3 regions of the Rhizobium sp. 01N447_2 genome follow, and region 2 is predicted to be linked to each of the others. Evidence: predicted binding sites of a transcription regulator. Region 2 holds the regulator's gene; each other region holds the start of a gene.

Region 1 (9,470 bases), on a different contig from region 2:
ACAAGGACGGCGCCGGCATCGACGAAACGGTGACCTCGACATCGATCAATATCGCCCCCGAGCGGGCAGACAATCAATCCGCCGGCACCCAACCGCTGGCGCTGGCCGGCCTCTGAGAGGCAGCCGCGATCGAGCGCCCGCGTCAAGGGCACACTTCTTTGTAACGGGAAGACCGGGGACACCGGTCAATAGGAGAGAACATGTTGAAGAAAGCACTCTTTGCGGCAACGGCGCTCTTCGCGCTCGTCGGCGCTGCCCATGCTGCAGACCTCAAGGAATTCCGCATCGGCATCCTCGGCGGCGAAAACGAAACCGACCGCCTGCGCAACTATGCCTGCCTTGCCGACCACCTGAAGCAGGAATTCGGCTTCGAGAAGGTTTCGCTCTTCCCGGCCGCCGACTATGACGGCGTGATCCAGGGCCTGCTCGGTGGCACGCTCGACTTCGCCGAACTCGGCGCCTCCGGCTATGCCGCCGTCTACATCAAGGATTCGAAGGCTGTGACGCCGATCCTGACGACGCAGCAGAAGGACGGCTCGACGGGTTATTACTCGATCGGCCTCGCTCTGAAGTCCTCCGGCATCAAGTCCATCAAGGACGCCAAGGGCAAGAAGCTCGGCTATGCCGATCCGGATTCCACCTCCGGCTACCTCGTTCCGCTGACGCAGATCCCGAAGGACACGGGCATGCCGAACGACAAGTTCTTCGCCTCGACCCAGTTCAACGGCGGCCACGAGAACAACCTTCTCGCTGCGTATGACGGCAAGGTCGATATTGCCGTCGACGACAGCTCGGGCATCGGCGACTTCAAGGACGGCTACACCTCCGGCACCTTCCGCAAGGAAGTCGACAAGGGCGCCGTCGATCCGAACAAGCTGGTCGAAGTGTGGCGTTCGCCGCTGATCCCGAACGGCCCGCTCGTCGTTCGCAACGCTCTCGGCGAAGAGTGGCAGACGAAGCTTGCAGCCTTCTTCACGGCTCTGCCGGAGAAGGACCACAAGTGCTTCGCCGCTGTCGAAGGCGGCGACTACAAGGGCTACGCGCCCGTCAAGCACGACTTCTACAACGCCGTCGTCGACGTCCGCAAAGCTGCCATCGGCGGCTGATCGGGCTTTTGAATGCAGGGCGGCCGGAAACGGCCGCCCTTTATCTTGTGACGACAGCACCACGCGTCTTTTCGAGAGCCGCAAAGGACGCTGAAGCACTTTGAATTATGCAGTAGGCGAGGCGTTGATGACTATTGCCGATACACAGCCGCACATGCAGAGCGCCAAGGAGATCGGCACCGCCTGGGACCGGATGGTGGCCAAGCGCCGCTTCTATACCGTTCTCGGCCTGGTTATCCTGATTGCGGCTTTTGTCAGCTCCGTCCGCTTCGCCGATGAGAGCAATGCCGGCCATTTCTTCGACCGCCTGCCGCATCTCTTCGACTTCCTGAGCTGGCTCATCCCCAAGGATTGGCACGACGTCTGGCGCGCGCTGTTCGACATAGCGAGCGTCAACGACAAGGGCGGCGAGGAATTCAATTTCGACAGGGGACGCGTCTATGTCTGGGGCGCCTTCTACATTCCCGAATATTTCGAGCTGATGATCGTCACGATCAACGTGGCGCTGATCTCGACGATCATCGCCTTCGTCTTTGCCGTCCCCTTGAGCTTCTTTGCCGCGCGCAACCTGACGAATTCATGGCCGTTGCGCATCTTCACCAAGCGGCTGATGGAATTCCTGCGCGCCTTCCCGGAAATCGTCATTGCCGGGCTGTTTTCGGCGATCCTGTCGATCGGGCCGGTCGCCGCCATCATCGCCATCACCCTGCACACGATCGGTGCGCTCGGCAAACTCTTCTACGAAGTGGCCGAGAATATCGACATGAAGCCGCATGAGGGCATGAAAGCCGTCGGCGCCAACTGGTGGGAGCGCGTCCGCTTTGCCGCCCTGCCGCAAGTGCTGCCGAATTTCACCTCCTATGCGCTGCTGCGCCTTGAGATCAACGTGCGCGCCTCGACCATTATCGGCGCCGTCGGCGGCGGCGGCATCGGCGAGGAGCTGAAACTTTCGATCTCGCGCGGCTTCGGCGCCAAGACGGTGGCGCTCGTTCTTCTGCTGTTCGTGACGATCGTCGCCGTCGACCAGTTCTCCGCATGGCTGCGCCGCCGCCTGGTCGGCGAGCACGCCTTCCTTCTGCAACATTGAGGCCGCCATGACGGTGATCGACGCAAACCGTATGCACGAGATAGAAACGCGCTATCCGGAATATTTCCACCAGTCGTTCCGCCAGCGTTTCGGCGGGCTGATGATCCTCATCGCGACGCTGCTCTACAGCCTCTATGCCGTCTGGTTCTTCGATCTGCCCAAGCTCTTCGTCGAAGCCCATTGGGAGCGCGTCGGCATCTATCTCAGCCAATGGGTGAGCTACGACGTTCAGCCGGAATTCCGCATCGAGGATGACGGCTCGATCGACATCCGTTATCCGCGTTTCTCGCCGCTCGGCGACAATCCGAATCCGGACTGGCTGGTCAACAACCCCGACGGCAGCATCACCGTTTCGATCAGCGGCACCAGCCGCACCGTCACCGTCTCGAAGAGCGAGACGATCGTCACCGCGTATGGCGTCAGCGTCCCGGTGGACGTTTTCGGCGGTGCGCCGAAAGTCGTCGGACCGGTACCCGGCTGGATGACGGTCTATGATGACAACGTGCTGGCGGATCTCGGCTTTGCCGGCAATGTCAGCATATCCGTCGACCGGGTGAAGATGCGCAAACGTTTCATCGGCTGGGCGAATTTCATCTTCGACACGCAATCATCCTTCTTCGACAAGCCGGTCGGCGAGGTCGTCAGCCTCATCGTCTCCGGTCCGCGCATCAAGCCCGACCAATCCAACCTGTCGCTCGCCTTCGACGATATCTGGAACAACAGCGAATGGCAGCACGGCGACGTCTGGACCAAGCTTTTCCAGACGATCGTCATGGCGTTCCTCGGAACGCTGCTCGGCTCGCTTACCGCCTTTCCGCTCGCCTTCCTGGCAGCCCGCAACATCACGCCGAACCGCCTGCTGAACCAGGTCCTGAAGCGCTTCTTCGATTTTCTGCGCTCGGTCGATATGCTGATCTGGGCGCTGTTCCTGACACGCGCCTTCGGCCCTGGCCCGCTTGCCGGCAGCGGTGCGATCTTCCTCACCGAGACCGGCACGCTCGGCAAACTCTATTCCGAAGGCCTCGAGAATATCGACAACAAGCCGCGGGAAGGCATCAAATCAACAGGCGCTCAGACCGTGCTCGTTCATCGTTACGGCATTATGCCGCAGATCGTTCCCGTCTTCGTCAGCCAGACGCTCTACCAATGGGAATCGAACGTGCGCGGCGCGACCATTATCGGCGCTGTCGGCGCCGGCGGCATCGGCCTGAAACTGTGGGAGGCCATGCGCACCAACGCCAATTGGGAAAACGTCGCCTACATGGTCATTCTGATCCTGATCGTTGTCTTCATATTCGACACCGCCTCGAATGCGTTGCGCCACCGGCTGATGGGCACGAAAATCCACTGATCCATTGATCAAAGACGGTGGCGGCGCGACGCCATCATCATTCTGTCACGGAAATCTTTTAGCCGGGAGCCTGCTTGCGGTTCGCCGCCAAATCACTGCACAGTGCCCTCCCCGTTTGGACGATCTCCAGGACAAAAGCCTTGCGCTACGCTCTCTATTTCTCGCCGCCGAAGGATGATCCCCTGACCRGCGCGGCCTCGCTCTGGCTCGGTCGCAATGCTTTCACCGGCGAGACCTATCCGGCACCGGAATATGCGCAACTGGGTGCGGCAGAGCAATTCGAGCTGACCGCTGACCCCCGCCGCTACGGCTTTCACGCCACGATCAAGGCGCCCTTTTCGCTCGCCTCCTCGGTCACCGAGAAAGATCTCATGGCCGTTGCCGAGGATTTTGCCCAGCGCACGCAAGCCTTCGAGATTCCTGAACTCGTGCTCGGCCAGCTCGGCCGTTTTTTTGCTCTCGTTCCCGGTTCTCTTCATCAACCTCTTCAGGATTTCGCCGCGAAGGTGGTAAGGTCGTTCGAACCGTTCCGGGCAGCGCTTTCCGAGGCCGATATGGCGCGGCGCAACCCGGAGAAGCTCAGCGACAGCCAGCGCACCCATCTGCAGCGCTGGGGTTATCCTTACGTCATGGAGGATTTCGGCTTTCACATGACGCTGAGCGGCCAGGTGCCCGAGACACGTGCTCAGGTAATGAAAGCGATCCTGACCGAGCGTTTTGCCGATTTCACCGGCCGACCGCTTTCGATTTCCGGCCTTGCCGTCTTCATCGAGGAGACGCGCGGTGCCCCGTTCAAAATTCATTCCTGGCTGCCGCTTGCCGGCGCCAAAAGCTGAAAGACTTGACGACATGAGCAAAGAGACCGTGTTTTCCAACGCCCGCATCGTTCTCGAGGATGACATCCTCTTAGGCTCGATCCTCATCCGCGACGGGAAGATCGCCGACATCTCCGGGGGTAACTCGGTAGCCGGCGAAGATTTCGAAGGCGACTACGTCATCCCAGGCCTTGTCGAACTGCACACCGATCATCTCGAAGGCCATTATCAGCCGCGCCCCGGCATTCGCTGGAACAAGACCGCCGCCATCCAGGCGCATGACGCCCAGATCGTCACCTCAGGCATTACCACTGTGTTCGACTGCCTGCGCATGGGTGCGGACGAGGACGGCGGCTTCGAACATGGCGAGATGCGCGAGATGGCCGATGCCATCCAGTCGGCGGAGAAGGAAGGCAGGCTGCGTGCCGAGCACCTGCTTCATTTGCGCTGCGAGGTCTCGGCCGACAATGTGCTCGAACATTTCGCCGACTTCGAAAACGACCGGCATGTGCGGCTCGTCTCGCTGATGGATCATGCACCCGGCCAGCGTCAGTTCCAGACGATGGATCAATATGTCTTCTACTACCAGAAGAAGCGGGGCCTGAGCGACGAGGCTTTTGCGCGTTTCGTCGCCAAGCGCCAGGCAGAATCGGCGCGCAATTCGACGCCGCACCGCAACGCCATCGCCAAGGTCTGCGCCGAGCGCGGCATCACCGTGGCAAGCCATGACGATGCGACGCTCTCGCATGTCGACGAGGCGATCGACAACGGTGTGCGCCTGGCCGAGTTCCCGACCAGCTTCGACGCCGCTCGGGCATCGCACGGACATGGCATGAGCGTGCTGATGGGCGCGCCGAACATCGTGCGCGGCAAATCCCATTCCGGCAACATCGCCGCCCGCGACCTTGCCGAAATGGGGGTGCTCGATGTGCTTTCCTCTGATTACGTGCCGCTCAGCCTACTGCATGCGCCGTTCATCCTCGCCGATGAGGTCGAGAGCATCAGCCTGCCGAAGGCGATCGCCATGGTGACGTCGACACCCGCCCGCACCGTCAGCCTCGATGATCGCGGCCGGATCGCAACGGGACTGCGCGCCGATCTCGTTCGCGTCCATCGTTCGCACGGCGTGCCGGTGACACGCTCGGTCTGGCGCCAAGGACGCCGTGTCGCATGACGATGTCGCACGAACCCCACGCAGGAGCCGGAGCCGAGCGCGGCATCATGGTCGTCGTCGTCGGACCGAGCGGCGCTGGCAAGGACACGCTGATGAACCTCGCGGCCCGGCGTTTCAAGGGCCGCGACGATGTGCATTTCGTCCGCCGCGTTATCACCCGTCACCGTGACGCCGGCGGCGAAGATCATCTTTCCGTCTCCCTCCAAGGTTTTGCCGCCATGGAGCAATCAGGCTCCTTCGCCGTCTGGTGGGAAGCGCACGGCCTGAAATACGGCATTCCGGCCGAAGTTTCGGTAGCGCTGTCGAAAGGCCACGTCGTCGTCGCCAACGGCTCGCGCTCGGCGCTTCATCGCTTCCAGGCCGCCTTCCCGCGTCTGAAAGTCATCAACGTCACCGCCCGCCCCGAAGTGCTCGCCGGTCGGCTGGAGGCGCGCGGCCGCGAGACGCATGAAGATATCATGGCCCGGCTTGCCCGCGGACCGCTGACGGTGCGCGGCGAATACGACGTGGTGGAGCTCGACAATAGCGGCTCGCTCGAAGAGGCCGAGCAGAAGATGATCGAGATCCTAAACGGGTTGCTGACCAAGACGCACTGAACGGATCGAGAGGAAGGGCATGCGTGCTATCAAGGTGGTCGACTACGATCCTTGCTGGCCGCGGCTCTTTGCCGAAATCAGCGCCGAGGTCTCCGCCTTGCTCGGCGACCGCCTGCTTTCGATCGATCATATCGGCAGCACCTCGGTGCCTGGCCTGGCGGCCAAGCCGAAGATCGACCTCGATGCCGTGATGATATCCGACGCGTTCCTGCCGGCGGCGATCGAGGTGGTGCGCGCGGCCGATTTCGTCTTCCACGGCGATACTGGAGAGCAACGATGGGCTTTCACCCGCGATCATCAAGCTTATGGCTTCAAGCTCTATCTTTGCGGACCCAATAATCGCGCGCATCGGGAGCGCATTCTGTTTCGCGATTATCTCCGGGATCATCCCGAGAGGGCCAGGGCCTATGCCGATCTGAAACGCAGGCTGGCTGCGGAGGCAAGCCGCGATTGGGATTTTTATACCGGCGGAAAGACCGCGTTTGTCAGCGAGACGGTTCGGCTGGCTGCCTTGAGGACATGAAATGGAGTGCGCGCAGTGCACTCCATGCCATTATCGATTAATCGCCATCGCCCCGTCCCGATACGATCTCGCGCTTGCCGACGTGATTGGCCGGACCGACCAGACCTTCCTTCTCCATGCGTTCCACCAGCGAGGCGGCGCGGTTATAGCCGATGCCGAGGCGGCGCTGGATGTAGGACGTCGAGCATTTCTTGTCGCGCATGACGACCTTGACCGCCTGTTCGTAAAGCTCGTTGCCATCCTCCGAGGCCATGGCGCTCTTGTCGAAAACGGCGCCGGCTTCTTCCTCTTCCGTCTCTTCCTCCTCGTCGGCGGTGACAGTGTCGAGATATTCGGGACGGCCTTGGGTTTTCAGATGGGCAACGACCTTTTCGACCTCGACATCGGAGACGAAGGGACCGTGGACACGGGAAATCCGCCCGCCGCCCTGCATATGCAGCATATCTCCCTGACCGAGCAGTTGTTCAGCACCCTGTTCGCCGAGAATGGTGCGGCTGTCGATCTTCGAGGTCACCTGGAAGGAGATGCGGGTCGGGAAGTTTGCCTTGATCGTGCCGGTGATGACGTCAACGGACGGACGCTGTGTCGCCATGATCAGATGGATGCCGGCGGCTCGCGCCATCTGGGCGAGGCGCTGGATCGCGCCTTCGATGTCCTTGCCGGCGACCATCATCAGGTCGGCCATCTCATCGACGATGACGACGATATAGGGCATCGGCGTCAGGTCCAGCGCCTGGCTTTCCTCGATCGGAGTGCCGGTGCCCTTGTCGAAGCCGACCTGGACCATGACATGGATGGTCTCGCCCTTTTCGCGGGCCTGGGCGACGCGGTCGTTGTAACCGTCGATGTTGCGGACACCGAGGCGCGACATCTTGCGATAGCGCTCCTCCATTTCGCGCACGGCCCATTTCAGCGCCATGACCGCCTTCTTCGGATCGGTGACGACGGGCGTCAGCAGATGCGGGATGCCGTCATAGACTGACAGTTCGAGCATCTTCGGGTCGACCATGATCAGGCGGCACTGTTCCGGCGTCATGCGGTAGAGCAGCGACAGGATCATCGTGTTGATGGCGACCGACTTGCCGGAACCGGTGGTGCCGGCGACGAGCAGATGCGGCATCTTGGCGAGTTCGGCAATGACAGGCTCGCCGCCGATGGTCTTGCCGAGGCCGAGCGCCAGCTTATAGCCGCTCTTCTCGAAATCCTGGCTTTCGATCATCTCGCGGAAATAGACAGTTTCACGTGTCACATTCGGCAATTCGATGCCGATGACGTTGCGGCCGGGGACGACGGCAACACGGGCCGAAAGCGCCGACATCGAGCGGGCGATATCGTCGGCAAGGCCGATGACGCGCGACGATTTCACGCCCGGCGCCGGCTCGAATTCATAGAGGGTGACGACAGGGCCGGGGCGGACATGGATGATCTCGCCCTTGATGCCGAAATCCTCCAGCACGCTTTCCAGAAGCCCGGCATTCTGTTCCAGCGTCTCTTGCGACATGATCTCGCCGAGGCGTTCCGGCGGTTCCTGCAGCAGGGCGCGCGGCGGGAATTCATAGCCGGATGCGTCGATCCTTTCGGGCCTCGCGGCCAGGCGCGGCGACGGCAGAACCGCGGCGACAGGCGGGGTGCGCTGCGGCGCTGGTGCTGCCTGAGGTGCTGATGCAATTTGAGGGGCTGTCGCGACCTGGGGGGTTGGCGCCGCTTGAGGTGCCGGCATGACCGGTGCCTCGACAGCGATGCGCCTGGGCCTTTCCAGGGACGGGGCGGCCGGAGGGCGCACAGCAACCTTTGCGGAGATCGCGGCGGGCTGCGGGACCGCGCGGGAGGTGACGGGAGCAGGGGCCGGCCGGCCGGGGCGCCATTCCATGATCCGGAACAGCGACGTGATCGATTCGGGCGAGGCCTCGGTCTTCGGGAACGAGATCAAGGAAGGCGCGCGAACCGGCGTCTCTTCGAAGGCCATGACTTCCCAGAAGGCGAAATCCGAAATGGAGGAAAGCTCGGCGCTGGCGCGGAAGGCGGGCGCGCCCGGCACGTCAGGCAAAGGTGACTGCTGCAGTTCAACCCTGTGCGGTGCTGCGGAAATTTCGTCCGGCTCGGGCAGATAGATATCGAACGGCACGTCGACGGCAACCGGCTCTATCCGTATCGCCTGCTGTCCAATCTGCGAATCATCGCGAACGGGCTCATTCGGCGCGCGCCGCTTGCTGATCAGCGTTTCCGGCGTGCGGGTGAAACGGACATTCGGCGCGAGGGAAAAGTTGCTCTGCCAGATGGGTGCCGCCGGCTTCTCCCCTGGGTTTTCCGCCGGAAGGTCCGTTTCAATCTCGCTGGAAAAATCTCCGGCATCCGTCAAATTGGTTCTGGGAAAACGCATGCGTCCGCTACTCACTCATGCTTTGCAAATTACGACCCTACCGGGATAGAAAAGGAAGGTTAATAAGTTCCTTCCTGCCGTATCGTTCCGATACGACTCCTGGAGATAAATCGCTGCACTTTCAATGAGTTCTGGCAGTGAGAAAAATCTTTGCCAATTTTGGCGAGGCGCTCTAAAGCGCGTCGCAATCTTTCAGATTCGCTCGTCGCGCTTTAGGTTTTATTTCCACGCATGTCGTTGTCGCAAAACCGCTGCACAGTTTTGCGCGACATGCTTTAGTGCGCCTCGTCCCAATTGGTGGCGGCGCGGGCATCGACCCTCAGCGGCACGCGCATTTCCAGCGCCGGCATGGTGGCGTTTTCCATGACCGAGACGATGACCGGCATCGCCTTTTCGACATCCCCGTCCTCGACCTCGAAGATGAGTTCATCGTGCACC
Region 2 (10,210 bases):
GAGGCTTGCCGGCTGGATCTGGTCGTGGTCCAGCTCCCGTTCGGAGATCAGACGCTCCGTTTCGAACAGCGCGGAGATCGCGCGATCCGCCAGAATTCCCGTTTCGCGAGCCATCATGCCTCATCCATCATTTGCCGCCGACAAAACCAAACTCGGGGAATTGACGCAAGCAGCTAACAGCAGTATTGCAGAATTATCCCGTGGTGATTTGGCCGGTCGGCTTGCAGCCACGTTAAACAAGTGGCTAAAAAGACCGGGTTGAAACCGGTCTGCTTTTGCGACCGGTTTTTTTGTTATGTGAAGGTGATGGCATGAGCAAGACCTGGCGCCCGGCAACCCAACTCGTCCACGGTGGCACGCTGCGTTCGCAATATGGCGAGACGTCCGAGGCAATCTATCTCACGCAAGGGTTCGTCTATGAGACGTCGGAGGCGGCCGAAGCCCGCTTCAAGGGCGAGACCGAGGGCTTCATCTATGCCCGCTACGGCAGCCCGACCAACGACATGTTCGAAAAGCGCATGTGCATGCTCGAAGGCGCCGAAGACGCCCGCGCCACCGCTTCCGGCATGGCCGCCGTCACCGCGGCGATCCTCTGCCAGCTGAAATCAGGCGATCATATCGTCGCCGCGCGTGCCCTGTTCGGCTCCTGCCGCTGGGTCGTCGAGACGCTGGCGCCGAAATACGGCATCGACTGCACGCTGATCGACGGCCGGGATCTGGCGAATTGGGAAAAGGCGATCACGCCGAAGACCAAGGTGTTCTTCCTGGAAAGCCCGACCAACCCGACGCTCGAAGTGATCGATATCGCAGGCGTTTCCAAGCTCGCCAACCAGATCGGCGCCAAGGTCGTCGTCGACAACGTCTTCGCAACGCCGCTCTTTCAGAAGCCCCTGGAGCTCGGCGCCCATATCGTCGTTTATTCCGCCACCAAGCATATTGACGGACAGGGCCGCTGCCTCGGCGGTGTCGTGCTTTCCGACAAGGAATGGATCGACGAGAACCTGCACGACTACTTCCGCCATACCGGCCCGGCGATGTCGCCGTTCAATGCCTGGACGCTGTTGAAGGGGATCGAGACGCTGCCGCTGCGCGTGCGTCAGCAGACCGAGAATGCGGCAAAGATCGCCGATTTCCTGGCCGAGCAAGGCAAGGTCGCCAAGGTGATCTATCCCGGCCGCAAGGACCATCCGCAGGCCGATATCATCGCCAAGCAGATGACCGGCGGCTCGACGCTGGTCGCGTTCGAGCTGAAGGGCGGCAAGGATGCGGCCTTCGCGCTGCAGAACGCGCTCGATATCGTCAAGATCTCCAACAATCTTGGCGACAGCAAGAGCCTGATCACCCATCCGGCGACGACCACGCACAAGAACCTGACGGACGAGGCGCGCGCCGAACTCGGCATTTCTCCGGGTACGGTCCGCCTTTCGGCCGGCATCGAGGATACCGACGACCTGATCGAGGATTTCGCGAAGGCGCTTGCCAAGGTCTCGGCCTGATCTAGGGATAAAGGCGGCCGGACCTCATTTGGGGTTCGGCCGTGCCGGACCTCACAAGGTGAGGCCGGATCTCACCAAGGTGAGACCGTGCCGGACCTCACTGGGTGAGACCGGGGGGAACAAGTTTGCCCGCCGCGGCGTTCCGAAACGGAATTAACACTGACAATTAGGCTTAACGTTCGAAAACCCTTCGGATCATAGACATTTCAGCGATGATAATTGTTCCGTTTCTTGACGGACAGGGCCTCTTATAAGATACGGGTAAGATATCTTGACTAAGGTGCAAGGCATGTATCGCGCCCTCACAAGAGAGATCGAAGTTGTCGTCGAGCCGTTCTATCTGGAGGAGCAATCCGATCCGGACGACGACCGCTATGTCTGGGGTTACCGGATTGTCATCAGCAACAATTCCGGCATAGCCGTTCGGCTGGTCAATCGTTACTGGAACATCACCGACCAGAACGGCCAGGTTGACGAGGTCACCGGTCCCGGCGTCGTCGGCGAACAGCCGCGGCTCAGCCCCGGCGACACCTACGAATATTCCTCCGGCTGCCCGCTCGACACGCCCTCAGGACTGATGTTCGGTCATTACCAGATGGAAACGGACGAAGGCGAGATGTTCGATGTCGACATCCCCGCCTTCTCGCTGGATTCGCCTGGGCTGCTGCGCGTGCTTAATTGAGGCGCATCAATTGAGACGTCATATTCCGTCGGCGCCACGGTCCTGAGACGTCCTCAACGCCCGGCTCCTGGGGGATTGCCGAGGCCTGCCCCTCATCCGCCTGCCGGCACCTTCTCCCCGCTTTTGCGGGGCGAAGGGGACGTGTCGCGACCTCTCCGTTCCCCACCAACCTTTCGTAGCGCACGTCCCCTCGCCCCGTTTTACGGGGGTCCGCAGGACGGGTCGAGACCAGTGGCTCGACCCCCGCAAGGTTAGGGTGAGGGGCAGCCATCGGCGCGAACCGGACAGCGGTGGTGTCAACTATTCAGCCGGCTGAAGCTCGGCCGGCTCGAAGCGGTAGGTGGTCGAGCAGAATTCGCAGGTGACGGCGATTTCGCCGTTTTCCTGGCTGGCCTCGATCTCCTCGGCCGAAAAGCCCTTGAGCACGCCCTTGATCTTGTCGCGCGAGCAGCTGCAGCGATCGAAGACGGCACGCGGTTCGTAAACGCGCACGCCGCGCTCGTGGAACAGGCGGAACAGCAGCCGCTCGGTGCCGACCAGCGGATCGGTCAGTTCATCGGCGTCGATGGTCTCAACCAGCGAACGCGCTTCGAGCCAGGCGTCGTCCTCGCCATGCGGGCGGCTGCCGGTGTCGCCGTCGCCGCCGTGGAGATCCGGCTGGCGCATGCGCTCCGGCGCTTCCGGCAGGAACTGGGCGACGAGGCCGCCTGCCCGCCAGCGATGGCGTGGCTTGCCCGCATCGTCACGGTCGAAGAGTTCGGCCGCGGCAAGGCGGACGCGCGTCGGGATCTGTTCCGACTGGCGGAAATAGACGCCGGCAATTTCTTCCAGCGTGGTGCCGTCGAGCGGAACGATGCCCTGGTAAGGCTGGCTGAACTTGCCCTGGTCGATGGTGAAGGCGAGCACGCCCTTGCCGAGCAGTTGCTCCGGCTCGGTCTCGCCTGACTCGATCGCCTTGTTGAGCAGCGCCTGATCGAAACGGGCATAGGCGCGGACATTTTCCGGCGTCGAGAAATCGGCGACGAGAAGATCGACCGGGCCATCGCCCTTGGTCTGCACCGTGAACTTGCCGTCGAACTTCAGCGAGGTGCCGAGCAGCACCGTCAGCACGACGACTTCGGCAAGCAGCCGGGCAACGGGCGCGGGATAATGATGGCGCTCGAGGATCGCATCGAGCATCGGGCCGAGCTGGACGGCGCGGCCACGCACATCCAGCCCCTCCACCTGGAAGGGGACGACATGGTCATCGCCGGCGAAATCAAACTGGCCGAGGGCGGCTGCAGCTTCTGCCATGCTTTTTCACTCCTAGTTTTCAGAGCGATGGGCCAGCGTTCCCTTCGCTCACGCGGTCGCGAGTTGTGACTCGCGACGTCCGATTATGGTTCAGATCGCGCCCAGGCACCAAGCAAGAATCGACTTCTGCGCATGAAGACGGTTTTCCGCTTCATCGAAGACCACGGATTGCGGACCGTCGATCACTTCGTCCGTCACTTCCTCACCGCGATGGGCGGGCAGGCAATGCATGAACAATGCATCATTGCCGGCTTTCGCCATCAAGGCCGCGTTGACCTGATAAGGCTGGAAGACATTGTGACCCCGGGCCCGATGTTCCTGATTCATGGAGACCCAGGTATCGGTCACCACGCAATCGACGCCGGCGACCGCACGGTCGGCATCATGGCAGAGCATGATTTCGGCGCCCTCATTGCGGGCCCAGTTCAGATAGTGATCCTTGGGCTCGGAGCCAAGGGGCACGGCCATGTTCATGCGGTAGCCGAAACGCGCGGCACCCTCGACCAGCGAATGCAGCACATTGTTGCCGTCGCCGGTCCAGGCGATGGTCTTGCCCTTGATCGGGCCGCGGTGCTCTTCGAAGGTCATGATATCGGCCATGATCTGGCAGGGATGGGTGTCATCCGTCAGCGCATTGATGACAGGCACGGTCGCATGCTCGGCAAGCTCGACCAGCCGCGAATGCTCGGTGGTGCGGATCATGATCGCATCGACATAACGCGACAGCACCTTGGCGGTGTCGCCGATCGTCTCGGCGCGGCCGAGCTGCATCTCGGTGCCGGAGAGGAACAGCGTTTCGCCGCCGAGCTGGCGCATGCCGACGTCGAAGGAGACACGGGTGCGCGTCGAGGGCTTCTCGAAGATCATCGCCAGCATCTTGCCGGCGAGCGGCTTGTCGCCCTGGCCTGCCTTGAAGGCCTGCTTGCGGGAAAGCGCATCGTTCATGATGGTTCTGAGATCGGCTGATGTGACCGCCGAGAGATCGAGGAAATGTTTAGGTGTCATATCGTCTTCTTACCTGTGCTGCGCCCGAAGGCGGCAAACTCTTCAAGCCGTCTTCTTGACCTTGGAGGCGCGAATGCTCTCGGCGGCGCGCTCGACGCGGGCAAGGCCCTCGCGGGCTTCCTCGGCGGTGACCACGAGCGGCGGAAGAAGGCGGATGACATTGTCGCCGGCAGGCACGCCGAGCAGATGGGCGGCGCGGATCGCCTGCAGCAGTTCGGCTGAGGGAACGGCAGCCTTGATGCCGAGCAAAAGCCCTTCGCCGCGCACGTCCTCGATCACATCGGGATAACGATCCTTCAGCGAGGCGAGGCCCTGGCGGAAGACCAGTGCAACGTCGCGCACATGCTGGAGGAAGCCATCGGCAAGGATGATGTCGAGCACGGCGCTGCCGACGGCCATGGCAAGCGGATTGCCGCCATAGGTCGAGCCATGCGTGCCGGCCTTCATGCCGGAGGCGGCCTCTGACGTGGCAAGGCAGGCGCCGAGCGGGAACCCGCCGCCGATGCCCTTGGCGACAGCCATGATATCGGGGGTGATGCCCGACCATTCATGGGCGAAGAGCTTGCCGGTGCGGCCGACGCCCGTCTGGACCTCGTCGAGGATCAACAGCAGGTCGTTATCGTCGCAGAGCTGGCGAAGCGCCTTCATGAATTCGGTGGTGGCAGGACGGACACCGCCCTCGCCCTGCACCGGCTCGATGAGGATGCCGGCCGTGGCATCGGTGATCGCGGCGCGGACCGCTTCGATATCGCCGAAAGGCACCTGATCGAAACCCGGCGCCTTGGGGCCGAAGCCTTCGAGATATTTCTCCTGACCGCCGGCGGCAATCGTTGCCAGCGTCCGTCCGTGGAAGGCGCCTTCGAAGGTGATGATATGGAAGCGCTCGGGATGGCCCTTGGAAAACTGATAGCGGCGCGCCGTCTTGATCGCGCATTCGAGCGCCTCGGCGCCTGAGTTGGTGAAGAACACCTTGTCGGCGAAGGTGGCGTCCGTCAGGCGTTTTGCCAGACGCTCCTGTCCGGGGATCTCGTAGATGTTCGACAGGTGCCAGACCTTGTCGGCCTGCTCCTTCAGTGCGCCGACCACATGCGGATTGCTGTGGCCGACGGACGTGACGGCGACGCCGGCGCCGAAATCGAGATATCGCTCGCCAGTTTCGGTGATCAGCCATACGCCCTCGCCTCGCTCGAACCGCAGCGGGGCACGAGAATAGGTGTCATAAAGCGGCGCGGCTTCAGCCATGGCGCGATCTCCATCAAAGTTGCCGGGCAATGACTCCGGCTAAGGAAACCAGGCCCGAAAAATCAAAAATGCCGCCTTGCGGCGGCGAGTGGCACTATTTCCTTTTCGCGCTGCAATGTCAACAAAACGGCGCCCTTAGCGTATGCAGCACAGGTGTACAGCGGCATTTTCAGTCTTCAACAGGCATTATTGCAGAAATGCCACGCAGGGACAGCAAGTTGGGGAAAACTACGAATTCGATTCATCCGGATTCATGCGACTCTTGTCACGGAGTCAGGCTCACACTAGGTTAAAGATCAATTACTAGACTGCATGCGGCGGAACTAGTCACCAAAATTGATCAAGCGTTTCTTGTTTCGGAGCTCCCGGGACAACGGTGAGGGATTCTGCCATCACCAACGCAAAAGGTGGAGACAGGGCATGAACTGGACAGACGAGCGGGTCGAGAAACTCAAGAAGCRTTGGGCCGAAGGACTGAGCGCGAGCCAGATCGCGGCACAACTTGGCGGTGTCAGCCGAAACGCGGTCATCGGTAAAGTGCACCGGCTGTGCCTTCCCGGCCGCGCCAAGGCCGGCGGCACCAACACCGCGGCGCGAACGCCGAAGCGCAATACATCGGCGCCGCGCGCGCCGAACTTCGCCTCTCGGATCACCACCCGCACCGTCACCCGCCAGCAGGGCGCGACGATGCTGAAGGAAGAGATCGAGATCGAAACGATCGAGGAAATGGAATACGTGCCGAGAGGCAATGTGGTGGTGCCGATTTCCCGCCGCCTCGGCCTGACGGAACTGACCGAACGCACCTGCAAGTGGCCGGTCGGCGATCCGCTGAAGGACGACTTCCATTTCTGCGGCTGCGAATCCCCCGACAATTCGCCCTATTGCAGCTATCACCAGAAGCTTGCCTACCAGCCGGTGAACGAACGCCGCCGGGCGGCAGCGCGGGCCAGCTGAGCGGGCTGACCATCGTTAGAATGCAGAAAACGGGCCGAGTGGCCCGTTTTTTTATGCGCGGATGGGAGCGCTTGGGTGTTCAGTTCGTTGAGAACGCCGACTTGCCCTCATCCGGCTGCCGCCACCAACCAGGGTCGAGCCATGGGTCTCGACCTTTCCTTCGGTTCTCAAGGGGCGAAGTGACATGCCGCAACATCTCGATTCCCTCTTCTCCCCTCGGGGAGAAGGTGCCCGTAGGGCGGATGAGGGGGGCCAGGGAAGCCGGTCTTTCTTACAACACCATGCGGGTTTCGACCGCGTTGGCGTCGTTTCGATCGTGTTCAGGGCGCAGCCGTTCGGCATGTGGGATAGGTTATCACGGAAAGAGTGTGCCGTGTGGCCCCCTCATCCGCCTGCCGGCACCTTCTCCCCGAGGGGAGAAGAGATTGTGCCGCAACCCTCTCTGTCCCCACCAACCTTTCGCAGAGCACGTCCCCTCGCCCCGTCTACGGGGTCCGGAGGACGGGTCGAGACGAGTGGCTCGACCCCGGTAGGTTAGGACGTTAGCACGAGCGACTTTGTCAGCAACCAGAACGGAAGCCCTCAGGCTTCCATCGAATAACCGGCGCCGCGGACGGTGCGGATGACGTCCTGCATGTTGGAAAAATTCAGCGCCTTGCGCAGGCGGCCGACATGGACGTCGACGGTGCGCTCGTCGACATAGATGTCGTGGCCCCAGACGCCGTCGAGAAGCTGTGAGCGGGAGAAGACCCGGCCTGGCGACGACATCAGGAATTCCAGCAGGCGGAATTCGGTGGGGCCGAGGCGGACTTCGCGGGTCTTGCGATGGACGCGATGGGTCTCGCGGTCGAGCTCGATGTCACCGCATTTCAGCACCGTCGACAGCACCTCGGGACGGGCGCGGCGCAGCATCGCCTTGACGCGGGCAACGAGCTCGGGGGTCGAGAAGGGCTTGACGACATAATCGTCGGCGCCCGTCGACAATCCGCGGACACGCTCGCTCTCCTCGCCGCGCGCCGTCAGCATGATGATCGGCAGGCGCTCGGTTTCCGGCCGCATGCGCAGGCGCCGGCAGAGCTCGATGCCGGAGACGCCAGGCAGCATCCAATCGAGGATGAGAAGATCGGGCGTGCGCTCCTGAAGTCGCATTTCGGCTTCGTCGCCACGAAGGATGGTATCGACCTCGAAGCCTTCCGCTTCGAGATTGTAGCGAAGAAGCACGCTGAGGGCTTCCTCGTCTTCAACAACTGCAACTCTCGGGATCATGCGTGTCGGTCTCCTCGCGCATGATCCTTAAACCGGGGGTGATTTAAGCAATGCATCCTGCGCAAAATCAGAATTGGCTGCGACCTCTTGCGCGCCCGGATGGGCGCGCACGCAAGCGGCGGGTGTGGGCGGTTATTCGGTGACCGCGCCGACGGTGTTGGCGCTGTCGTCCTTCGGACGGTCGCCTTCCGGCTGCGCGCCTGTCGTCATGTAAAAGATCGTCTCGGCGATGTTGGTGGCGTGGTCGCCGATGCGCTCGATGTTCTTGGCGCAGAAGAGAAGATGCGTGCAGCTGGTGATGTTGCGCGGATCTTCCATCATGTAGGTCAGGAGCTCGCGGAACAGCGAGGTGTACATCGCGTCGATCTCGTTGTCGCGTTCGCGGATCGCATTCGCCTTGTCGGCGGAACGATTGGTGTAGACATCGAGCACTTCCTTGAGCTGGACGAGCGCCAGCTCGGACAGATGCTCGAGGCCGCGGGCGAGCTTGCGGGGAACGCCGGTGCTTTGGACGGCGATGACGCGCTTGGCGGTGTTCTTGCCAAGGTCGCCGACGCGTTCGAGATCGGCGGCGATGCGGATCGAACCCATGATTTCGCGCAGGTCCGCGGCCATCGGCTGGCGGCGGGCGATGGTGACGATCGCCTTGTCGCCGATTTCGCGTTCGGCGTGATCGAGGATCACATCGTCGGAGATGACCTTCTGCGCCAGCGCGGTATCGCCGTTGACCAGCGCCCGCACGGCTTCGGCGACCATCTGCTCGGCCAGGCCGCCCATTTCGGAAATCCGCCTGGACAGGAACTTCAGATCATCATCATAGGCAGAATAAATATGTGTCGATGCCATGGGGCTTTATCCTCGAATAACGGAAAGGCTTGGTGACGCCAAAATCAGCCGAAGCGACCCATGATGTAGTCCTGGGTGCGCGGATCGTCGGGATTGGTGAACATCTTGTCGGTGTCGTTCTCCTCGACGAGATTGCCGAGGTGGAACATGGCGGTGCGCTGCGAGACGCGCGCGGCCTGCTGCATGGAGTGGGTGACGATGACGATCGTGTAGTTCTCGCGCAGCTCGTGGATCAACTCCTCGACCTTGGCGGTGGCGATCGGGTCGAGCGCCGAGCAGGGCTCGTCCATCAGGATCACTTCAGGGCTGACGGCGACGGCACGCGCAATGCAGAGGCGCTGCTGCTGACCGCCCGACAGGCCGGTGCCGGACTCGTGCACGCGGTCCTTGACCTCGTTCCAGAGGCCGGCGCGCTGCAGGCTGGTCTCGACGATCTGGTCGAGGTCGGCCTTCGACTTGGCAAGGCCATGGATGCGCGGGCCGTAGGAGACGTTTTCATAGATCGTCTTCGGGAACGGGTTGGGCTTCTGGAAGACCATGCCGACCCGGGCGCGAAGCTCGACGACGTCGATATCGGGATCATAGATATCGTCGGTATCAAGCGTGATCTTGCCGGTGACGCGGCAGCCGTCGATCGTGTCGTTCATGCGGTTGAGGCACCGCAGGAAGGTCGACTTCCCGCAGCCGGACGGGCCGATCAGGGCGGTTACCGTGTTTTCGCGGACGTTCAGGTTCACATCGAAAAGCGCGCGCTTCTCGCCGTAGTAAACCGAGACTTCCTTTCCGATCATCTTATAAGGGACGTTGCTCATCTTGCGATCCAGCGCCTTTTCAACTGCAGCTTCCGTCAACATATTCATGATGTTTAACTCCGTTTACCAGCGGCGCTCGAAGCGACGACGCAAGAGGATGGCGCCCATGTTCATGACGATCAGGAACAGGAGCAGGACGATGATGGCACCCGAAGTACGCTCAACGAAGGCACGTTCGGCCTCGTTGGCCCACATATAGACCTGTACGGGCAGAGCCGTCGAGGGATCGAGCGGTGTCGTCGGCGCGTTGGCGACGAAGGCGACCATGCCGATGAGGAGCAGCGGCGCGGTTTCGCCGAGCGCGTGCGCCAGCCCGATGATCGTGCCGGTGAGGATGCCGGGCATGGCAAGCGGCAGAACATGGTGGAACACCATCTGCATCTTCGAAGCGCCGAGGCCGAGCGCTGCGGCGCGGATCGACGGCGGCACGGCGCGCAGAGCCGCACGCGTGGCGATGATGATCGTCGGCAGGGTCATCAGCGTCAGCACCAGACCACCGACCAGCGAAGCCGAGCGCGGCAGGCCGATGAAGTTGATGAAGACGGAAAGACCGAGCAGGCCGTAGACGATGGAAGGAACCGCGGCGAGGTTGTTGATGTTGACCTCGATCAGAT
Region 3 (6,097 bases), on a different contig from region 2:
CCTTTTCCTGTGCCGTGGCGGCGTCCTCGCCGCGTGCCACCAGTGGTTCGGCAACCACATCGATCGCCGCGACGCGCGGCACGGTGCGCAGGAACTGGCTGACATAGCCAAGCGTATTGCGGCGGACGTTGAGCACGGTGCGCGGATCGGTGGAGGCGAGATCGACGATGCGTCCGTCGTGGCGGATGAGGATCTGGCCGGTGTCGACGGCATAATTGCCGTAGATCATCTTGAGCAGCGAGCTCTTGCCGATGCCCGACGGGCCACCGAGAACGACGCATTCGCCCGATGCGACCGAGAAGGCGACATCGGAGACGACGGGCAACTTGATGCCGTCGCGCAGATGCATGGTGAAGCTCTTCGAGACTTCGGAAACGACGAGAGGCGTTGCCATGATTTCTTCTTCCTTGGTTTTGGGCCTCAGACTTGCAGGATCGAGGAGACGAGCAGCTGCGTATAGGGTTCGCGCGGGTCGTCGAGCACGCGGTCGGTGAGCCCGTGTTCGATGACGTAGCCGTCCTTCATCACCATCATCCGGTGCGAGAGCAGGCGGGCGACGGCGAGATCGTGGGTGACGATGATGGCCGAGAGGCCGAGATCGTTGACGAGGCCGCGCACGAGGTCGAGCAGGCGCGCCTGCACCGAGACGTCGAGGCCGCCGGTCGGCTCGTCCATGAAGACGAGCCGCGGGCCGGTGACGAGGTTGCGGGCGATCTGCAGGCGCTGGCGCATGCCGCCGGAAAAGGCGCGCGGCTGGTCGTCGATGCGGTCGGCGTCGATCTCGACGCGTTCGAGCCAGTCGATCGCCGAAGCGCGGATCTTTCCATAGTGCCGGTCGCCGATCGCCATCAGCCGTTCGCCGACATTGGCGCCGGTCGACACCGTCATGCGCAGGCCGTCGGCCGGGTTCTGGTGCACGAAGCCCCAGTCGGTGCGCATCAGGAAGCGCCGCTCGGCCTCGTTCATACGATAGAGGTCGCGGTAGCTGCCGTCGCGCATGTGATATTCGACGCTGCCCGTGCTCGGCAGCAGCCGGGTGGAAAGGCAGTTGAGCAACGTCGTCTTGCCGGAGCCGGATTCACCGACGATGGCGAGCACTTCGCCGGGCCAGAGTTCGAAGGAGACGTCGCGGCAGCCGATGCGGTTGCCGTAGAATTTCGAAACGTCATGGACTTTGAGAAGGGGAGTATCGCTCATTCTGCAGCCTCCCGGGCCAGCATCTCGCCGGCATGCCCGTGCGCGCGGCGGTCTTCGCAATGATCGGTGTCGGAGCAGACGAACATGCGCCCGCCCTTGTCGTCGAGAACCACTTCGTCGAGGTAGACTTCCTCGGCGCCGCAAAGGGCGCAGGGTTTGTCGAAACGCTGGATATCGAAGGGATAGTCTTCGAAATCCAGGCTGACGACGTCGGTATAGGGCGGAACCGCATAGATGCGCTTCTCGCGTCCGGCGCCGAAGAGCTGCAGCGCGTCCGACATATGCATCTTCGGATTGTCGAATTTCGGCGTCGGCGACGGGTCCATGACATAGCGGCCGTGGACCCTCACCGGATAGGCGTAAGTCCGCGAAATGCGGCCGTTATGGGCGATATCCTCATAGAGCTTCACGTGCATGAGGCCGTATTCTTCGAGAGCGTGCATCTTGCGCGTCTCGGTCTCGCGCGGCTCGAGGAAGCGCAGCGGCTCGGGGATCGGCACCTGGTAGACGAGCACCTGCCCGACCCCGAGCTTTTCTTCGGGAATGCGGTGGCGCGTCTGGATGATCGTCGCATCCTTGGTATGCGTCGTCACCGCGACATTGGCGACCTTCTGGAAGAAGGCGCGGATGGAAACGGCGTTGGTCGTGTCGTCGGCGCCCTGGTCGATGACCTTCAGCACGTCGTCCGGTCCGATGATCGAGGCCGTCACCTGCACGCCGCCGGTGCCCCAGCCATAGGGCATCGGCATTTCGCGCGAGGCGAAGGGCACCTGGTAACCGGGGATGGCAATTGCCTTCAGGATGGCGCGGCGGATCATCCGCTTGGTCTGTTCGTCGAGATAGGCGAAGTTGTAGCTGGCCAGATCGGTCATTCGGCGGCTTCCTTCATGTCTTCGCCACCGTTGCGGGCGGCTTCGAATTCGCGGCGCATACGGCGGACGAGATCGAGTTCGGCCTGGAAGTCCACATAATGCGGAAGCTTCAGATGCTCGACGAAGCCCGTCGCCTGGACATTGTCGGAGTGCGAGATGACGAATTCCTCATCCTGTGCCGGCGCGGTGATATCCTCGCCGAGCTCTTCGGCGCGAAGCGCCCGGTCGACCAGCGACATCGCCATCGCCTTGCGCTCGCTCTGGCCGAAGACCAGGCCGTAGCCGCGGGTGAATTGCGGCGGCGCCTTGGCCGAACCCTTGAACTGGTTGACCATCTGGCATTCAGTGATCTGGATCGTGCCGAGCGAGACGGCGAAACCGAGTTCCGGCACGTCGAACTCCACCTCGACGTCGCCGATGCGGATTTCACCGGTGAAGGGGTGGTTGCGGCCGTAGCCGCGCTGGGTGGAATAACCCAGCGCCAGCAGGAAGCCCTCGTCGCCGCGGGCAAGCGCCTGCAGGCGCAGATCCCGGGTCATCGGAAATTCCATCGGCTCGCGGGTCAGGTCGCCGATCTCGTGATCTTCCGGCATGTCGCCGTCGGCCTCGATCAGACCTTCCTCGCCGAGGATCTCCGAGACGCGCATGACGCGGCCGGTCTCGGCGGCGCGCTGAGCGGGCGTCTCCACCGCTTCGTCCGAAAGCAGCGAGGGATCGAGCAGGCGGTGGGTATAGTCGAAGGTGGGCCCAAGAAGCTGGCCGCCCGGCAGATCCTTGTAGGTCGCCGAGATGCGGCGTTCGATCGTCATATCAGCTGTGTCGAGCGGCTTCGAATAGCCGAAACGCGGCAGCGTTGTGCGGTAGGCACGCAGCAGGAAGATCGCCTCGATCATGTCACCGCGCGATTGGCGGATGGCGAGTGCCGCGAGCGTGCGGTCGAAAAGCGAAGCCTCGGCCATGACGCGGTCGACGGCGAGCGCCAGCTGCGCCACGATCTGTTCGATGCCGATCGCCGGTAGCGAACGGTCGCCGCGGCGGCGATCGGCGAGCAGGCGGTGGGCATTGGCGATGGCAGCCTCGCCACCCTTGACGGCAACATACATGAGCTCAGATCTCCGTTGTTGTGATCTTGGTGGTGCGCGGCAGGCAGAGGAAACGCCTGCCCGATGTCAGCACGATGTCGACGCCGCGCGGAAAGAGCGCACGGTTCTCGGTCCAGAGCCGCAGGAAGGTCTCCGGCAGGCCGATAGGCGCGATCTCCGTCACGCTCTGGATGCCGGGACCCATCAGCGCCAGCCTGCGGCCACTCTCTAGATTGGCGAGCTCGATGATCAGGGTCGTCGAGCGATCGGGATATTCCTGCGTGCCTGATGCAAAGAGGCCGAACGAGGAAAGCGCGGTGCCGGCCTCGGTGAAGGCAAAGCGCGCCTCGGCCTTTTCGGTCGTCAGCGGCGCGCCAGTATGGAAGCCGAGCCACTCCGGCACGGCGGATCTCGCCAGTCCCTGGGAAAGCCAGACGGGCGTGTCGTGGTCGCAAAGCGTCAGCGCGATCGTGCCGGCGGCGGTGCCGAGCGGTGCCGGCGGAGCGACATCGGGCTGAACGGTCTGGATCGTGCCGGGGCGGGCCATGCCGTCCATCAGCATCTTGAAGACGCTTTGGGCATGGAAGACCGGGACGGCAAAGCCGCCGGTCAAAGCTTCTGTCTTCAGGCCCATCAGTTGTCTCCCCGCACCATGGTGAAGAAATCGACGCGGGTTGCCGCCGTCTCGTCCGCCTTGCGGCGTTCGGCATCGGCGATCCGTTCGGCGATCGGTAAAAGCAGTGCCTGTTCGACGAAATCCTTCGTCGCATCCTCCTGCCAGAGCGCGTCGAAGATCGCCGCAAGCCTGGCCTTCTCGCGGTCGGTGCCGAGCGCCTGTGCATGGCCGACCGAGCCGGTGTCGAGCCGGACCGTCGCCCGCGTCACGGTCACTTCGCCCAGATTGAAGGGAGCGCCGCCGCCGCCGATGCGTCCGCGCACCATGACCAGCCCGGTCTCCGGTCCGCGCACCTGATGGGCCACAGGCTTTTCCGGCAGCGCATCGAAGACCGCTGAGAGTTCGCTACGCTCCGCGCGCGCCAGCAGATCGGCGGCGCGTTTGCGCCCGGATGCCGTCTGTGACGCAGCGTCTGTCCTGTCTGCTGATATCATCGCCGCTTCCCTCTAAATGTCTATTGATATAGACAACTATACAAGATATACTTAGCTCTAAATCGATGTCGTGACAAGCGTGTGACATCGGCGGCGTGAAATGGTGGGCAGGGGCGGAATGGCGGGATTGAAGCAGGTGCAAAGGCAAACCGGCGTGGCGCTCTGGCGCCAGATCGCCGATCGGATTCGCGAGGCGATCAGCAGCGGCGCCTATGACGAAACGGGAATGGTGCCGCCGGAAACCATGCTGGCGCTGCAATTCGGCGTCAACCGGCATACGGTGCGCAGTGCGCTGGCGGCACTGGCGCAGGAGGGGATCGTCCGTGCGGTACAAGGTCGCGGCACGCTGATCGAGCGCAAGGAGCGGCTGAATTTTCCGATCACGCGGCGCACGCGCTTCACTGCCGGCATCGGCGATCAGGCGCGTGAAATGCGCGGCCTTCTGCTCGATGAGGCGAAGGAAGAAGCGAGTGCCGAGATCGCCCGCTGGCTGGGCCTGAAACCGGGAGAAGAGGTGATCCGCCTGGAAACATTGCGCCAGGCAGACAAGCGGCCGGTTTCAAGGGCGACGAGCTGGTTTCCCGCCAAGCGCTTTGCCGGTATCGGTCAGGCCTACCGGACGGAAGAATCGATCACCAAGGCTTTCGCCGAACTCGGCCTGCCAGATTACGTCCGCGCCACGACCGAAGTGACGGCCGCCCATGCGAGTGCAGCCGATATGGCCGACCTCGAACTCACCCCCGGCGCGATCCTGCTGATCGCCAAGGCGATGAATACCGACCTTGAGGGTGTGCCGGTGCAATATTCGATCAGCCGCTTCGCGGCCGACCGGGTACAGTTCACCATCGAGAACTGAGCGCCTTTCCCCGCCGAAGCGGGGAAAGATCAGCCAAGATTAATGCGCGCCCGACATGTCGCCGAGCACTTCCTTGGATGCGACGGTGGAATCCGCCTTCAGCTTGTAGACCATCGGCACGCCGGTCGCGAGGTTGAGGGCGAGCACGCCTTCTTTGCTCAGCTTGTCGAGCACCATCACCAGCGAGCGCAGCGAATTGCCGTGAGCGGCAACCAGCACCTTCTCGCCCCTGAGCACGCGCGGCAGGATCTCGGTGAGGTAGTAGGGCCAGACGCGGGCGCCGGTGTCGCGCAGGCTTTCACCGCCGGGAGGCGGCACGTCATAGGAGCGGCGCCAGATATGCACCTGTTCCTCGCCCCATTTGGCGCGTGCATCGTCCTTGTTGAGGCCGGAGAGGTCGCCGTAGTCGCGCTCGTTCAGTGCCTGGTCGCGGATCGTCAGGAGATCGGGCTGGCCGACCTTGTCGAGGATGAGCTTCAGCGTGTGCTGCGCGCGCACCAGCACCGAGGTATAGGCGACGTCGAATTTGATCCCGTATTCGGCGAGCGCCGCCCCGCCTGCATTGGCTTCCTGGACGCCGAGCTCGGTCAGATCGGGATCCTTCCAGCCGGTGAAGAGATTCTTCAGGTTCCAGTCACTCTGGCCGTGGCGAACGAGGACGAGGGTACCGCTCATGAATATGCCTCCGTAGTATCGTTATGAGGAAGTGAGCCCGAGCACGTCGAGCATGGAATAGAGACCCGGCTTCTTGTCGCGCGCCCAAAGCGCCGCCTTGATGGCGCCGCGCGCAAATATCGAGCGATCGGCCGCACTGTGCGACAGGGTGACGATTTCACCCTCGCCGGCAAAAAGCACGGAATGTTCGCCGATGACGGAGCCGCCGCGCAGCGTCGCAAAGCCGATCGTGCCCGCTTCTCGGGCGCCGGTATGGCCGTCGCGCACCCGGACCGACTTCGAGGCAAGATCGATGCCGCGCCCCT

The links. Region 2 encodes PhoB, which activates phosphate uptake and scavenging genes when phosphate is short. Its sites were predicted from a motif close to TGTCATNNANCTGTCAT; they were not measured.
Region 1: the regulator PhoB is predicted to act here: its motif matches at 3,577-3,593, upstream of AC1ECN_RS08365 (DUF1045 domain-containing protein).
Region 3: the regulator PhoB is predicted to act here: its motif matches at 4,332-4,348, upstream of phnF (phosphonate metabolism transcriptional regulator PhnF).

The regions. Positions count from the first base shown of each region.
Region 1 is NZ_JBFTQY010000010.1:73,792-83,261, forward strand. Features, by position in the region: gene phnC (phosphonate ABC transporter ATP-binding protein) at 1-116, shown strand, start outside; gene phnD (phosphonate ABC transporter substrate-binding protein) at 201-1,106, shown strand; gene phnE (phosphonate ABC transporter, permease protein PhnE) at 1,234-2,193, shown strand; gene phnE (phosphonate ABC transporter, permease protein PhnE) at 2,201-3,544, shown strand; gene AC1ECN_RS08365 (DUF1045 domain-containing protein) at 3,685-4,380, shown strand; gene AC1ECN_RS08370 (alpha-D-ribose 1-methylphosphonate 5-triphosphate diphosphatase) at 4,394-5,533, shown strand; gene phnN (phosphonate metabolism protein/1,5-bisphosphokinase (PRPP-forming) PhnN) at 5,530-6,129, shown strand; gene AC1ECN_RS08380 (GrpB family protein) at 6,149-6,652, shown strand; gene AC1ECN_RS08385 (DNA translocase FtsK) at 6,690-9,032, opposite strand; gene polA (DNA polymerase I) at 9,308-9,470, opposite strand, start outside.
Region 2 is NZ_JBFTQY010000019.1:65,122-75,331, reverse strand. Features, by position in the region: gene AC1ECN_RS16310 (2'-deoxycytidine 5'-triphosphate deaminase) at 1-117, opposite strand, end outside; SAM riboswitch at 191-269, shown strand; gene AC1ECN_RS16305 (O-succinylhomoserine sulfhydrylase) at 312-1,496, shown strand; gene apaG (Co2+/Mg2+ efflux protein ApaG) at 1,786-2,178, shown strand; gene AC1ECN_RS16295 (Hsp33 family molecular chaperone) at 2,479-3,471, opposite strand; gene argF (ornithine carbamoyltransferase) at 3,562-4,476, opposite strand; gene AC1ECN_RS16285 (aspartate aminotransferase family protein) at 4,519-5,718, opposite strand; gene AC1ECN_RS16280 (GcrA family cell cycle regulator) at 6,139-6,672, shown strand; gene phoB (phosphate regulon transcriptional regulator PhoB) at 7,255-7,938, opposite strand; gene phoU (phosphate signaling complex protein PhoU) at 8,071-8,784, opposite strand; gene pstB (phosphate ABC transporter ATP-binding protein PstB) at 8,829-9,644, opposite strand; gene pstA (phosphate ABC transporter permease PstA) at 9,660-10,210, opposite strand, start outside.
Region 3 is NZ_JBFTQY010000010.1:65,920-72,016, reverse strand. Features, by position in the region: gene phnL (phosphonate C-P lyase system protein PhnL) at 1-394, opposite strand, end outside; gene phnK (phosphonate C-P lyase system protein PhnK) at 421-1,197, opposite strand; gene AC1ECN_RS08325 (alpha-D-ribose 1-methylphosphonate 5-phosphate C-P-lyase PhnJ) at 1,194-2,069, opposite strand; gene AC1ECN_RS08320 (carbon-phosphorus lyase complex subunit) at 2,066-3,172, opposite strand; gene phnH (phosphonate C-P lyase system protein PhnH) at 3,177-3,785, opposite strand; gene phnG (phosphonate C-P lyase system protein PhnG) at 3,785-4,261, opposite strand; gene phnF (phosphonate metabolism transcriptional regulator PhnF) at 4,380-5,117, shown strand; gene AC1ECN_RS08300 (2,3-bisphosphoglycerate-dependent phosphoglycerate mutase) at 5,157-5,792, opposite strand; gene dapB (4-hydroxy-tetrahydrodipicolinate reductase) at 5,814-6,097, opposite strand, start outside.